3 regions of the Micromonospora sp. LOL_025 genome follow, and region 1 is predicted to be linked to each of the others. Evidence: riboswitches for the same ligand, from Rfam matches in the RefSeq annotation. Region 1 holds a riboswitch; each other region holds the start of a gene.
What was found. Region 1 has a riboswitch for cobalamin ahead of ACFHW0_RS09115 (hypothetical protein). Riboswitches for the same ligand answer to the same signal wherever they lie in the genome.
Positions count from the first base shown of each region.

Region 1 (5,037 bases):
GCCGGTGGGGAGCACGTTGACCAGGCCCCGGGTGGGCGAGCCGGACGGGCCGGGCGGCACGAACCGCCCGTCGAGCGCGCCCACCACCCGGTCGATCTCGTCGGTCGTACGGTCCAGGCGCGGCACCAGCTCGGTGGCGGCGAAGCGGAGCACCGCGGCGGCGTCCGGTACGGCCCGCCCGGCCACCTCCCCGACCACCGCGTCGACGGTGTCGGCGTCCCAGCCGAGGGTCTCCATGCCGACGACCAGCCGGCGGGCCAGGGCCTCGATCAGGTCGACCGCGTCGGCGGCGGTCACGCCCGGCCCCTCCACGGTCTCGGTCAGCGCCTCGGGCACGGTGAGCCGCTCCCCGGGGGCGGCGAGCAGCGCCTGTTCGTCCAGCCCGTACGCGCCGGCCAGCGCCTGCCGCAGGCCGGGCAGCGCGCGGGCGCCGCCCCAGACCTGCGGGGCGCGCAGCACGGCGAGCACGAGGTTGACCCGGGCCTCGCCGGTGGGCGCGGCGGCGAGGATGTGCAGGCCGTCGCGGATCTGCACGTCCTTGACCTCGCACAGGTAGCCGTCGAGGTGCAGCACGAAGTCGTCGAAGTCGTCGGCGTCGGGCATCCGCTCGGCGTGCAGGTCGTGGTGCAGCTCGGCGGCGCGTACCAGCTCCCAGATCTGGGCCCGCAGGGTCGGCACCTTGGCCGGATCGAGGGCCTGCACGGTGGCGTACTCGTCGAGCAGCTGCTCCAGCTTCGCCAGGTCCCCGTACGTCTCGGCGCGGGCCATGGGCGGCACGAGGTGGTCCACGACGACGGCGTGCGCGCGCCGCTTGGCCTGCGTGCCCTCGCCGGGGTCGTTGACGATGAACGGGTAGACCAGCGGCAGGTCGCCGAGGACGGCGTCCGGGGCACAGTCGGCGGCCAGCCCGAGGCCCTTGCCGGGCAGCCACTCCAGGGTGCCGTGCTTGCCCAGGTGCACCACGGCGTCGGCGCCGAACCCGCCGTCGGCGACGGGCGCGGCCAGCCAGCGGTACGCGGCCAGGTAGTGGTGGCTGGGCGGCAGGTCCGGGTCGTGGTAGATGGCGATCGGGTTCTCCCCGAAGCCGCGCGGCGGCTGGATCAGCAGCACCACGTTGCCGAAGCGCAGCCCGGCGAGCACGATGTCGCCGCCGTCGGTGTAGAGCCCGCCGGGCGGCTCGCCCCAGTGGGCGAGCATCCGTTCCCGCAGCTCCGCCGGCACCTGCGCGAACCACCGCCGGTACGTCTCCCCCGGCACCCGCGCCTCGGCGGCGCCGAGCTGTTCCGGGGTGAGCCACTCGACGTCGTGACCGCCGGCGGCGATGAGGGCGTGGATGAGCGCGTCGCCGTCGTCGGGCACCGGGGCGTCGCCGAGGTGGTAGCCGGCGTCGGCCAGGGCGGCGAGCAGCCGCACCGCCGAGGCGGGGGTGTCCAGGCCGACGGCGTTGCCGACCCGGGAGTGCTTCGTCGGGTACGAGCTGAGCACGACCGCGAGCCGCTTGTCGGCCTGGAGTACGTGCCGCAGGCGGGCGTGCCGCACGGCGATGCCGGCCACCCGGGCGGCCCGCTCCGGGTCGGCGGCGTAGGTGGAGAGCCCGTCGGCGTCGATCTTCTTGAACGAGAACGGCACGGTGACGATCCGGCCGTCGAACTCGGGGATCGCCACCTGCATCGCGGCGTCCAGCGGGGACAGCCCGGCGTCGCTGGCGGCCCACTGCTCGCGCGTGCTGGTCAGGCAGAGCGCCTGGATCACCGGCACGTCCAGGGCGGCGAGCGCGCCCACGTCCCAGGCGTCCTCGTTGCCTCCGCCGGAGGCGTCGGCGGCGACCGTGCCGCCGGCGGCGAGCACGGTGACCAGCAGGGCGTCGCAGCGGGCGAAGAGCCCGAGCGGCCCCGCGCCGGCGGTGAGTCCGCGCAGCGAGCCGCAGTAGATGGGCAGCGGGTCGCCGCCGGCCGCGTCGACCGCGTCGGCGAGGACGTCGACGAACCCGGTGTTCCCGGCGAGGGCGTGCGCCCGGTAGAAGACGATCCCGACCGTCGGCCGGTCCGGCCGCGCGGGCCGCTCGCCGTGGATGCCGTACGTCGGGGTGGGCGCGGGCGGGGCGAAGCCCTCGCCGGTGAGCAGCACCGTGTCGGAGAGGAACCGGGCGAGCTGGGCGAGGTTCTCCGGCCCGCCCTCGACCAGGTAGGCCAGCGCCTGGGTGGCCACCCCGGAGGCCACGGTGGAGGCCGCCATCAGCTCCGCGTCCGGCACGTTCTCGCCGCCGAGCACGACCGTCGGCACGCCGGAGGCCAGCACCGCGGCCAGCCCGTCCGGCCACGCCTGCCGGCCGCCGAGCAGGCGTACGACGGCGAGGTCGACGCCGTCGAGCAGCGCGGGCACGGCGTCGGCGGCGACCCGGGCGGGGTTGGCGAGCCGGTAGTCGGCGTCGCTGGCGCGGGCGGCGAGCAGGTCGGTGTCGGCGGTGGAGAGCAGCAGGATGCGCACGGACAGCTCCGGAGAGTGACACCCGGGTCGACGCGGGACGACCGGGCGATGCGGGGATGGGCGCGGTTCAGCGGGTACGACGAGCCGGCGGCCGGCTCACCGGCGGGCCGGCGGGGTCGGGCGGCGCGGTGCGGACGTCAGCGGTACGCGGCGAGGGCACGCCCGGGCGCGGCGACCCGGCCGGTCACGGCGCGGGCGCCACCGGGCGCCGGGCGACCGGTGGCGGGCGCGGTGCGGGCCGGCGGGTGCGCGGCGGCCCGGCGGCTGGGCAGCGGCACGGAAGCGCAGTCGCCCGCGGGAGAACTGCCGCCGGCACGGCCGGGCACGATGCGACGATGATCGTCGATGGGGGAGACGCGGTGCGTCATCGGGTCCTCCTCGGGTGTCCACGCCCTGGGGTCACTCCGACGGCCGAAGTATCCTGGCTCCCGGATCGACGCTCTCCCCCGGCCTTCCAACCGCGCACGCACGGCCGTGACTCACGAGGGGGGATCACTCCCCGGTGACAGTGGCGGGACCGCGCCGGAATCGCACCGGCTTCCTTCACTGCCGTCAGGCCGCGAATGCTGCCACACCCCGGGGCCGCCGGTCAACGCCACCCCATCCCGGCCCACGGCACCTCGAATTGATCGACAATCAGCGATCGGTCTGCTCATTCGGGAGCGCCTTTCGCATTGTCGTCTGCCGATGTGACGTCCGGGCCGACGGATGCGGGAACGATGGCCCCGGAACGCGTTCGGGCCGAACGTCCCGGGACCCGCGCGCATCCCGGCGCCCGGGTGCGGTTCCGCTTGCCCAGCAGGCAGGCTGCGGCGGGCGGGAGCCGTCCTCGCCCGCCCGGCGTGGTGACGGGGACCTCGACCACGGTCGACGTCGGCTCACCGGTCGGCGAGCCCCGATTCGTAGCCCGCGATCACCAGTTGCGCCCGGTCGCGGGCGGCCAGCTTCGTCAGCAACCGGCCGATGTGCGTCTTCACGGTGCCCCGGCTGAGGTGCAGGTGCCGCTCGATCTCGGCGTTGGACATCCCACGGGTGATCAACGTCAACACCTCCCGTTCCCGCCGGGTCACCCCGTCGAGCCGTCCGGACACCCGCCGGGCGGCCGGCAGGCGGGTGAACTCGGCGATGAGCCGCCGGGTGACGCTCGGGGCCAACAGCGCCTCGCCGGCGGCGACCACCCGGATCGCGTCGAGCAGCCGTACGGGTGGCGTGTCCTTGAGCAGGAAGCCGCTCGCCCCGGCGCGCAACGCCCGGTACACGTACTCGTCGAGGTCGAACGTGGTGAGGATGAGCACCCGCGGCGCGTCCCGGAGCGCGGTGACCTGCCCGGTGGCGGCGATGCCGTCCAGTTCGGGCATCCGGATGTCCATCAGGACCACGTCGGGCGCGTGCGCCCGGGCGAGTTCCACGGCGGCGCGCCCGGTGCCGGCCTCCGCCACCACGGTCATCCCGGGGGTGGCGTCGAGCAGCAGGCGGAGGGCCCCGCGCAGCAGCGCCTCGTCGTCGGCCAGGAGCACGCGTACCGGCTCACCCATCGTCGGACACCTCCACGGTGAACGGCAGCCGGGCACGGACGGCGAACCCGCCGCCGGGCGCGGGGCCGGCCTCCAGGCTGCCGCCGTGCATCGCCGCCCGTTCGCGCATCCCCCGCAGTCCGTGGCCGGGCGGCCCCACGGCACGCCCCGCCGTCCGGTCGTCGACGACGGCGACGGTCAGCGCCCCGGGCCCGATCGCGACGGTGATCCGGCAGCGGGTCGGGCGGGCGTGGCGCAGCACGTTGGTGAGCGCCTCCTGCACGATCCGGTACGCCGAGGCCTGCACGGCCGCCGGCACCCGTGGCAGGTCGGGCGCCACCTCCAGGTCGACGGCGACGCCGGCGACGCGGACGTCCGCCACCAGCCGGTCGAGTTCGGCGAAGCTCGGCGCGGTGTCGACCGGATCGCGCAGCGCGCCGAGCACGCCCCGGACGTCGTCGAGGGCCGCCCGGCTGACCCGCTCGATCGCGGCCAGGGCGGCCCGGCCCTGGCCGGGATGGCTGTCGGCGAGGTGGTTGGCGACCGCCGCCCGCATCGCGATCACACTCAGGTTGTGCCCGACCACGTCGTGGATGTCCCGGGCGATGCGCAGCCGTTCCTCGGCCACCGCCCGGTCGGCACGCAGCTCGGCGAGCTGGGCGGCGTGCTGCCGGCGGGCGCGTACCGCCCGGCCGAGCGCCCACGCGCCGGCGAGCACGGTCGCGGCGTAGAGCAGGACCGGCACCGGCGTGGCCGCGAACGACTCCTCCCCCGGCCGGATCGGGACCACCGGCAGCCCGGGGACCGCCGTGGCCGCCACGCCCCCTGCCGTGACGCCCGCGAGCGCCCCGACGAGCGCCGCGCCGGCCCGCCGGGTGGGAGCGCACAGGGCGGGCGGGTAGAGCGCGAGCGCCACCGCGAACACCACGGCGTCGCCGGCGACCCCGACCGCGACCGCCACGGCCCCGGCCAGCACCACGACGGCGAGCACCGGCAGCGGCCAGCGCCGGCGGAGGGCGAGGGGAAGCCCGAACAG
Region 1 covers NZ_JBHMIR010000005.1:91,366-96,402, reverse strand. Annotated here, with positions in the region: gene cobN (cobaltochelatase subunit CobN) at 1-2,487, opposite strand, end outside; gene ACFHW0_RS09115 (hypothetical protein) at 2,625-2,855, opposite strand; cobalamin riboswitch at 2,902-3,031, opposite strand; gene ACFHW0_RS09110 (response regulator) at 3,366-4,022, opposite strand; gene ACFHW0_RS09105 (sensor histidine kinase) at 4,015-5,037, opposite strand, start outside.

Region 2 (5,037 bases), on a different contig from region 1:
TGGCGCTGCTCGCCCTCGCCGGCAACCCGTTGCCCGATCACCTGCCCACCGTCGCGGAGATCGGCTCGACGCTGACCAGCCGCGACGACGGGCGGCTGTTCCTGCGGGCGCTGGCGCTGGCCGGCTGGTTCGGCTGGGCCACGTTCGCCTTCTCCGTCCTGGTCGAACTCTGCGCGCAGGCGCTGCGCCGACCCGCGCCCCGGCTGCCGGGAATGAGTCGCCAGCAACGGGCCGCCGCCGCGCTGGTCGGTTCGGTCGCGCTGATCCTCGCGGCCAGCCCCGCGGCGAGCGCGGCGACGGCGGTCGCCGGCCCGTACGCACTGCCGGCGGCGGCCGCGCAGCCGACTGTCGCGGAGGCCGCCTGGCCGGGCCCGGCCGCGCACACCTGGCCCGCCTCGGCCGCTCCGCTCGCCCGGCCCGCCTCGGCCGCCCAGGTCGCCCGGCCACTGTCGGCCGGCCTGCCTGCTCAGCCACCGACGACTGTCCCGGTTGCACGGCCGGCACCGGCCGGCTCCTCCCCGCCGGCCGACTTGTCCGCACGGGTCGACTTGTCCGCCTTGGCCGACTCGGATGACAGCGTGGCGGTCTACCGGGTGGCCCGGGGCGACCACCTGGGCGCCGTCGCCCAGCGCTACCTGGACGAGTTCGCCGACTACCGGGAGTTGGCCGAGCTGAACCGGCTCGGCGACCCCGACCGGATCCACCCCGGCCAGTTGTTGAAGCTGCCCGGGGACGCCGAGGACCGGGGGGCCCGCCGGCACGCCACCGGCCGTCTCGTCGCGCACCCGACCCCGCCCGCTCCCGCCCGGCCGGCCCCGCAGCCGGCGCCGGGGAAGGTCGCTCCCGAACGGGCGACGCCACCCCCACCGGCCGCCGAGGCCCCGGTGCCGCCGCCGGCGGAGACGGACGCCGGTCAGGCCCCGACGGTGACGGTGGGAGCCGCCCGGGCCGGTGAACCCGATCGGGTGAACAGGCCCCTCGCGGTCTCCGCCGTCCTGGCGGTGGCGAGCATCGTCGGCGCGCAGATCGGCGCGGTCCTGGGCCTACGCCGTCGACCGGGCCGCGTACCGGCCGGCGCGGCCCGGACCACGGCCGCCGCCCGCCGTGGCACCGCCGTCGTTCGCGGGGGCACGACCGTCGGCACGGCCACCGGCGCCGACACCTTCGACGGCGGGCTGACCACTGGCAGCCGCGACAGCGATCCGACCGGCCACGGCCGAACCCGGCCGGGCTCGTCCCACGACACCCCGATCGGCCGCCACCGCCGCCCCTGACCCACCCACCACCGATACCGCCTTGCCTCCGGCTCGCCAACCGACAGCGCCCGGGTGATCAAGAGGCCTGGTCACGGCAGGGAGATCGAACTCGACCCAAACTTCTTGATCGCCATCGAAGGTCGGGGCCGGAGGTCGGGGCGGTCAGGGGAGGCGGGTCTCCAGGACGCCGTTGACGACGCGGGTCGGCAGGACCTGCTGGTCGTTGCCGGACGGGCCGTGCACCACCTCACCGCCGTTGAGGCGGAACGCGCTGCCGTGCCACGGGCAGACCACGCAGGCGTGCCCGTCGATCTCCTGCACCTCGCCCTCACCCAGTGGGCCGCTCTGGTGCGGGCAGCGCTCCAGCATCACGGTGACCTCGTCGCCGTGCCGATAGAGGATCACCGAGACGTCGTCGACCTCCCGGGTGATCAGCTTGCGCTCCGGCAGGGCGGACATGTCCGCGATGGAGTGCCAGCCGTCGCTCATCCGGTGCAGCTCGGAGATGCTCTGGTTGACCTGCGCGCCCTGCTTGTACGCCAGGTGCCCGCCGAGGTACGCCCCCATGCTGGCGGCGCCGAGCCCGAGGAAGCCGAGCGTACGGCCGAGGTTGTGCCGGCCGGTCATCCGGGCGGCCACCGAGCCGGCGTAGAACGCCAGGCCGACGCTGTTGGACGCGGCGTGCACCAGGCCGACCCGGCGCTGGTCACGGGCCAGTGCCGCCCAGTCGTTGAGGCCGGCGACCGCGGCCGGGAGGGCGCTGACGGTGCCCACCGTGCACAGGGTGGTGGCGGCCCGGCGCTGTCCCGGCATGAGGTCCAGCACCGCCGTGCTGATCCACGCGCCGACCGGCACCTGCACCATCGCCGGGTGCAGCGGATGGCCCAGCCAGACGCCGTGCAGCAGGTCGCGGACCCGCTGCGGTCGGAGGGTGGCCTGGACGGCGCGCTGCAACCGGTCGCCGACCCGGTCCAGGCCGGATGCCTGTTCGATCTTCGTCAAGAGTGCTCGCACCCGTACCGACTTCCCGGCAGGAGCCGGCGCAAACCGGTCGGCGGTGACGGATCCGCAGCGGTACGTGATCGGGCCCCCACCGACCCGTAACGGGACGCCCCCACCACCGAGGTCAGCGCTCACGTGCCGCCCAGCGGTCGTGGTGGATCGCGTCGGCCAGCGGGCGCCTCTGCCGCCAGCCGTGCCGGGCCAGGTCGGGTACGGGCTCGAAGTGGGTGACCGGCCCGAGGCAGAGCCACGCCACCGGCCGGACCCCGTCGGGGATGCCGAGCAGCCCGGCGAGCCAGGGCTCCCGGTAGAACGACACCCAGCCCACCCCGAGCCCCTCGGCGGTCGCGGCGAGCCAGAGATTCTGGATGGCGAGGCAGGTCGAGTAGAGCCCGGTGTCGGCGATGGCGTGCCGGCCGAGCACGGCGGGGCCGCCCCGAACCTGGTCGTGGGTGACCACCACCGACAGCGTCGACTCCAGGACGCCGTCGATCTTGATGCGGGCGAACCGCTCGGCCGCCTCCCCGTCGAGCGTCGCGGCGAAGGTGTCCCGCTCGGCGCGGACGTGCTCGTGGAACCGGCGGCGCAGCTCCGAGTCGCGCACCAGGACGAAGTCCCAGGGCTGCGAGTAGCCGACGCTCGGCGCCGCGTGCGCCGCCGCCAGCACCCGGTCCAGCGTCTCCTCGGGCACCGGCGCCCCCGTGAACTGGGCGCGTACGTCCCGGCGGCGGTGGATGACGTCGTACAGATCCAAGGCAGGCTCCCGCTGCGCTCGGCCCACGCCACGCCGGACGCGGGCACCGGACGCGAGGCCGGTCTTCGGACTCCCGGATCGACGCCTGGCCGTCCGCCTTCCCGGCCCGGGCGGGCCAGTGGCTGCGCGTACGCGTGGACGGTGGCTCCCCGGTCACCGCGGCGGGCCCGTGCCGGATTCGCACCGGCTTCCCGATTCTCCCCGCTCGCGCGGGGCACCTCACATGATCGTGCCGTCGGGGATGCTAGCGCCGCCCGGCCCGCCCCGGTCCGGCGGGCAGCGCGGTGCGCCCGCGGCAGTGGAAATCCGGTCGCGGGCCGCCCGCTCCGGTACCACTGTGGTCCGGGTGTACGCACTCTCCTCCCGCCCGTTGCCGGCCGGTCGACCGGCGACCCGACTGACCCTCGCGCTGGGACAGCCCCGGGCCGTGCCGCCCCCGCTGCTGATGCTGCTCGGCATGCTCTCCACCCAGGTCGGGGCGGCCGTCGCCAAGCAGCTCTTCGGCAGCACCAGCGCCGGCGGTACGACCACGTTGCGCCTCGGCTTCGCCGCGCTCATCCTGCTGGTCCTGGTCCGGCCGGGGCTGCGCCTGGGCTGGCGTACCGCCGGTCTGGTCGGGGCGTTCGGGCTGGCCCTGGCGGTGATGAACCTCGCCTTCTACGCGGCCCTGCACCGGGTGCCGCTGGGCGTCGCGGTCACCATCGGCTTCGCCGGGCCGCTGCTGGTGTCGCTCGCCGGCAGCCGCCGGCTCGCCGACGTGGCGTGGGCGGCGCTGGCCGGCGGCGGCGTGCTGCTGATCAGCGGGCTCGGCGGGACGGGGGTGGACCGGCTGGGGCTGCTGTGCTGCGTGGCCGTCGCGGTCGGCTGGGCCGGCTACGTGCTGCTCGGCAAGGCGGTCAGCGCCCGCGTGCCGGGCAGCCGGGGCCTCGCGCTGGGGATGGCGGTCGCCGCGCTGGCCGTGCTGCCCTTCGGGGTCGCCGGCAGCGGTACGGCGCTGCTCGACCCGTGGACCCTCGCGCTGGGCGCGGCGGTGGCGCTGCTGTCGTCGGTGCTGCCGTACTCGGCGGAGATGGCGGCGCTGCGCCGGATGCCGGCCCGGGTCTTCGCGGTGCTGCTCAGCCTGGAGCCGGCGATCGGGGCGCTGGTCGGGCTGGTCCTGCTCGGCGAGCTGCTGGCCTGGCCGCAGGTGGCCGGGGTGGCCTGCGTGGTCGGCGCCGCGCTGGGCGCCACCCTGGTCCGCCCGGACCGGTCCGCCCCGCACTGACGCCTGGCGCCGCCGGCACCGCCGGGGGCATGCTGTCGCAATGGGGGTACGCGTCGAACGCGCCGCGGCGGTGACCACGGTGATCCTGGACCGCCCGGCGGCCCGCAACGCGGTCGACGGGCCGACCGCCAGGGCGCTGGCCGACGCGTTCCGCGCCTTCGAGGCCGACCCCGACGCCTCCGTGGCCGTGCTCTGGGGAGCCGGCGGCACGTTCTGCGCCGGGGCCGACCTGAAGGCCATCGGCACCCCGAGCGGCAACCGCGTCGAGGCGCAGGGGGACGGCCCGATGGGCCCGACCCGGATGACGCTCAGCAAGCCCGTGATCGCCGCGATCTCCGGTCACGCGGTGGCCGGCGGGTTGGAACTGGCGCTCTGGTGCGACCTGCGGGTCGCCGAGTCCGACGCGGTGCTCGGGGTGTTCTGCCGCCGCTGGGGGGTGCCGCTGATCGACGGGGGCACGGTCCGGCTGCCCCGACTGATCGGCGAGAGCCGGGCGATGGACCTGATCCTGACCGGCCGGCCGGTGCCGGCCGAGGAGGCGTACGCCATGGGGCTGGTGAACCGGCTGGTCGCGCCGGGAGAGTCCCGGGCGGCGGCCGAGCGGCTGGCCGCCGAGATCGCCCGGCACCCGCAGACCTGCCTGCGCAACGACCGGGCGGCGCTGCTCGCCGGCGCCGGCCTGCCGGAACCGACGGCGCTGGAGGTGGAGCTGGCGTACGGGATGGAGTCGCTGGCCGCCGACGCGGCGGCGGGCGCGGCCC
Region 2 covers NZ_JBHMIR010000035.1:26,378-31,414, reverse strand. Annotated here, with positions in the region: gene ACFHW0_RS27875 (LysM peptidoglycan-binding domain-containing protein) at 1-1,274, shown strand, start outside; gene ACFHW0_RS27870 (Rieske 2Fe-2S domain-containing protein) at 1,419-2,270, opposite strand; gene bluB (5,6-dimethylbenzimidazole synthase) at 2,383-3,012, opposite strand; cobalamin riboswitch at 3,051-3,249, opposite strand; gene ACFHW0_RS27860 (EamA family transporter) at 3,359-4,276, shown strand; gene ACFHW0_RS27855 (crotonase/enoyl-CoA hydratase family protein) at 4,317-5,037, shown strand, end outside.
Region 2: it holds a riboswitch for cobalamin, as region 1 does, so the genes downstream of both, bluB (5,6-dimethylbenzimidazole synthase) here and ACFHW0_RS09115 (hypothetical protein) in region 1, are expected to answer to the same signal.

Region 3 (5,037 bases), on a different contig from region 1:
ACTGACCGGCAACCCTTCAGCAGCAACACCTGCACCGCACTACGAGACATCCTTTAGTACTTCATCACGCAATAGACCACGGTGGGATTCGTGAACCGGTACCAGCGGTTCCATCTCTGGTCCCGCGTACAGCTGTTTCCGTTGGTGGCGCCGGGCACGATGTCGATGATGTGGACGGTGCCCTTCGCCTTGCACTTCGGCGCCCCGACGATCCAGCCGTTGCCCGTCGGGAACCTGTAGCAGTGCAGACGCACCAGGTGGCGCTCCAGGCAGAGCCGATAGCCACGTTCGGTCAGGTACGCCGAACCGGGATCGGCGCACCGCCCCTGGGAATGGTCCACCGAGACGACCCGGTAGGTGCCGCTGCTGCCGTTGCAGTTGCCGATGCCCTGGAACCTGCCCGCCACGCTGACGACGATGCACTGTCCGATCCTCGCCGGCGGCGGGGGCGGAGCCGCCTGCGTCGTGGGGCGGATGGGCGGCGGCGAGTACGTCGGCTCGCGCGGAAGCTCCCTCGTCGTCCTGATCGGCTCGGGCAGGGGTCTCGCCGCGGGCTGGCCCTTCTGCTCGCCGTTGGCCCTGATCAGGGCCACTCCGCCCAGTACGGCCCCGCAGAGGCCGATCAGGCAGAGCGCCAGCACCGCGGCGACCACACCGATGATCAGAGGCGTGTTGTGCTTCGGCGGCGGCGACAGCGGTGGCGGTGGTGGCAGTGGCGGCGACAGCGGTGGTGGGGCCCCGGGCGCTGGTGGCGTGGAGGTCGGCTGGCCGGGCTCGCTCGGCGGCGGAGGCGACGTCACCCGCAGAGTGTCACACAGCCTCGCCCGGGCGCCCGCCCCTCCGTCCTGTGTGGTGCGCCGCCGTGGCCGTGGCATTCCAGTCGATGCAGCCGGCGCCGGACCCGTGCCGTGGCGGCGCGTGCGCCCCCGGCCGCGGGTCTCACCCGTCGCGTAGCGCGTCCTGCACCCCGGTCTCGCGGCGGCCGAGGTGCGCCGGATCGCGGCCGGAGAGGAGGTCCAGGGTGGCCTTCACGCAGGCGCCGTACTCACGGGTGGAGCTGATCCGCCACGTCCTGTCGTACCGGCGGGCGGTCTCGTCGCCGACCCCGTTGGCGTCGACGCCGAGCCGCCGGCACACCGTCACGGCGCGGGGCAGGTGGAAGGACTGGGTCACCACCGTCGCCCGCTCCACCCCGAAGACCCGCTTCGCGCGGGCGCACGAGTCGTACGTGTCGAAGCCGGCCGGGTCCAGCACGACCCTGGTCGCCGGCACGCCGTTGTCGACCAGCCAGCGCCGCATCGCGCCCGGCTCGTCGTAGTCGGGGTTCATGTTGTCGCCCGAGAGCAGGATGGCGCGCACCTTGCCCGTGGCGAGCAGCCGCCGGGCGATCTCCAGGCGACCGGTGAGGAACGGCGACGGGGTCCCGTCGGGGTGGACCTTGGTGCCCAGCACCAGGGCGACCGGCGCCTCCGGGACGTCCTGCTCGGCGAAGATGTGCCCGTCCGCCCCGCCGTGGATCCAGTGCACGCTGGCCAGGGTGCCGCCGGTCAGGAGCACCGCGCCGACGACGGCCGCGACGACGGCGCGACGCAGCCAGCGCGTACGCCGGCGAGCGGCCGGGCGCGGCCTTCGGATCAGCTTGGGGAGTCGGGGCCGCATCGGGCGAGTATCCCAGGGCCGCCCGACGACCGGTCCCGCCCCCGGCCGTGCGCGGTCGCCGGCGGCGCGGAGCGACTGACCGGTCCCCGGCGGCGGTGACGATCGCCGAGGCGGACCGGACGCCCTGTGGCGCCGTTCCGGGCGTCACAGGTGGTGCCGCCGCCCGGCCGAGCGGTCAACTATGAAGGTGCCGGAAGCCGGCCCGCTTCAGTTGCAGCGAGCCGGCCGGTCCTCTCCGCGGTCACCCCCGGGATGGCTGCGTGGTCAGCAGCACGGTGGTGCCGTCAGGCAGGCACCGTCCCGTTCAGGTACGCGTTGATCTGGTCGATCTCCAGCGCGTTGAAGACCTCGGGCTGGGCGGCGGCCTGGTTCGAGTTGATGATCCGCTTGAACAAGTTGTAGTGCGCGATCGACCGCAGCCCGATGACGCGGTTGGGGGTGACCAGGTAACCGGTGCCGCCGGTGCTCCAGATGAGGTACATCAGTCCATCCTTCGTGACAATCTCGGGGGGAGATCCGGGCGCCCCGGCGTACGGGGCACCCGTGAGAACCGACTCGGGGTTAACTCGCTGACCGTTCGGCTGGAAGATCTCAAGGTGCAGGTGCGCGCCGGTGGAGCGGCCGGTGGATCCCACGTTGCCGATGTGCTGGCCGGCGGCGACCTGCGTGCCCGTCCCGACTCTGGGAGCCTCCCGCATGTGCCCGTAGACACTCCGCCAACCATCGGCGTGCGTGATGGTGGCGTGGTGGCCGAGGCCGCTCGCGCTGTACGAGACGCTGGTCACCGTGCCCGCCGCGATCGAACGGATCGGATAGCCGAGGATCCCGGAGTAGCTGTAGTCCGTGCCGTTGTGCATCCTGGACTGACCGGTGATCGGATCTGTCCGCATGCCGTACGAGGACGTGACCGGGACCCATTTGTCGAATGGCCGGTTCCATCTCGGCGTCGCGCCGTACGCGGCCTCCGCGAGCCACGCTTCCGGAATGATGCCGGCCGCCAGCGTGGCGGTGACCAGGCCAAGCAGATGGCGACGGTCGATGCCACGCGGCGCCGCCCCATCCACCGGCGATGTTTCGTCGAACGTCTGCATTCGGCCCCTTGCTCACAATGAACGACGAACGATCCGCACCGGGGAGACCACCGACTGTGACTTCTGCTCAGTTCCGGGCCGCTGGTTCGGGACGGGCCGACCAACCCCTTCGGCAGCGAACCAGCGAGCCCGCGTGCATCTGGGATCTTGGATATTAGGGGATCGAACTCCGTTGGTGTCAAGACTCGGCTTCCGCCCGGTGGTCAGGCCCGAAGCCGCGCCGGCCGCCTCGGCGGCGCCGGCCGCCCTCGACGGTGCCCATGGAACGGATAAGGGGCGACGCGACCGCTGGCGACCGACCGTGGTCACCGAAGGGATCACCTGAACCCGGGCCGGACGCGCCCGCGGTCGGCGACCGCCCCGGCAACGGCCACCGAGCGTCCGCAGTGGACGACGCATTGACACGGCAGCGCGTACGCGGCCAGACTGACGCCACAACTCCATCAGCGCGTGTGTATGGGGGAAGTCCGGTCGAAGTCCGGCGCTGGCCCGCAACGGTAGGCCGTCGAGGTGCACCTCTGACGGCAAGCCCGAATACCCGACGTACGCGAGTCCGCTCCCCCACCCGTCGTGGCCCACGGGTCGGAGTCCCGCTCGACCCCCCGCGCTGCGATGGTCGTCCGGGCTTCTGACGACCGCCGGGCCGGAAAGGCGCTTCCGATGGCCGTCCGCCTGAGCCGGCACCGCCTGCTCGCCCTGCTCTGCGGTGTGCTCACCGCACTCACCCTCGCGACGCCGGCATCGGCCCACGTCTCCCCCACCTCGCCCGCCGGGGTCGGTCGGTCGGAGGCCGCGGCCGGCTGGCTGGCCCGGCAACTCGTCGACGGCGAACGCCTCGAGGTGGTCTTCGACGGCGTCGCCTACCCCGACCAGGGGCTGACCCTCGACGCGGTGTTCGCCTTCGCCGCCGCCGGCGTCGCCGACGACCCGGAGGCCCGGGCGCTGGCCTGGGTCACCCGGCCGGACATCCGCGACACCTACGTCGGCGACGGCACGACCGAGGCGTACGCGGGCGCGACCGCCAAGCTCGCCCTCGCCGTCCAGGTGCGCGGCGGCGACCCGACCGACGTCGGCGGCGTGGATCTGATCGCCCGGCTGCGCTCGCTCCAGGCCCCCAGCGGCCGGTTCACCGACCGGTCGGCGTACGGGGACTACAGCAACACGTTCAGCCAGTCCTTCGCCCTCCTCGCCCTGGACAGCACCTCGCAGGGCACGCCCCCGGCGGCCGCCGCCTGGCTGGCCGGCACCCGCTGCCCGGACGGCGGCTACCCGGCGCTGCCCGCGCAACCGGTCTGCACCTCCGACGTGGACGCCACCGCGCTCGCGGTGCAGGCGCTGCGGGTCGCCGGCCGCCCGACCGACGCCACCGCCGGGCTGCACTGGCTGCTGTCCGTGCAGCGCGCCGACGGCGGTTTCGCCAACGCCGCCGGCACCCCGAACGCCAACAGCACCGGCCTCGCCGCCCAGGCGCTGCGCGACGGTCACCGACCGCTGGCCTGGGCACGGGCGCGGGCGTTCCTCGCCGGCCTCCAGGTCGGCTGCGCCGGGGCACCGGCCGACCGGGGCGCGGTCGACTTCGACGGCGGCACCTTCGACCCGGGCACCGCTGCCCGGGCCACCGGCCAGGCTGTCCTCGGCCTGACCGGCACCGGCTACGCCCGGCTGTCCGCGGCCGGCGCCACCCCGGGCACGCCGGCCCCCGCCTGCCCGTGACCCGTCCCGTCGCTCACCCGATTCCAGGAGGAACCGTGTTCCGTCACCGATCCACCGTGCGCGCCCGGCTCGCCGGCCTGCTGGCCGCCGCCGTCGCCACCGTCGCCCTCACCGCCGTCGAACCCGCCCCACGGGCCGCGCACGCCGCCGCCTGCACCGGCACCTCCGGCGTCACCGTCGTGGTGGACTTCGCCGCGCTCGGCGGCGGCGTCCAGGTCGCCTGCGCCCCGGGCGACCCGGCCACCGGGGTGGCCGCCCTCCAGGGCGCCGGCTTCACGGTGACCGGCACCCAGCGCTGGGGACTGGCATTCGTCTGCCGGATCAACGGCAAGCCGACCGTCGCGACCGATCCGTGTGTCAACACCCCGCCCGCCACGGCGTACTGGTCGTACTGGCACGCCTCCAGCGGCGGCGCCTGGTCCTACAGCACGTCCGGCGCGAGCAGCTACAACCCGGCCCCGGGCACCGTCGAGGGCTGGTCGTTCGGCGCGGGCGCCCCGCCGAGCATCGCCGCGCCCTGACCGTAGCCGCACACGGCGTGACCACGGTGCCGCACCGGGTGTCGGCCACCGCC
Region 3 covers NZ_JBHMIR010000017.1:54,153-59,189, reverse strand. Annotated here, with positions in the region: partial or broken gene ACFHW0_RS20605 (transposase family protein) at 1-5, shown strand, start outside; gene ACFHW0_RS20600 (hypothetical protein) at 54-800, opposite strand; gene ACFHW0_RS20595 (SanA/YdcF family protein) at 940-1,659, opposite strand; gene ACFHW0_RS20590 (M23 family metallopeptidase) at 1,944-2,750, opposite strand; cobalamin riboswitch at 3,164-3,311, shown strand; gene ACFHW0_RS20585 (peptidase) at 3,411-4,463, shown strand; gene ACFHW0_RS20580 (hypothetical protein) at 4,499-4,984, shown strand.
Region 3: it holds a riboswitch for cobalamin, as region 1 does, so the genes downstream of both, ACFHW0_RS20585 (peptidase) here and ACFHW0_RS09115 (hypothetical protein) in region 1, are expected to answer to the same signal.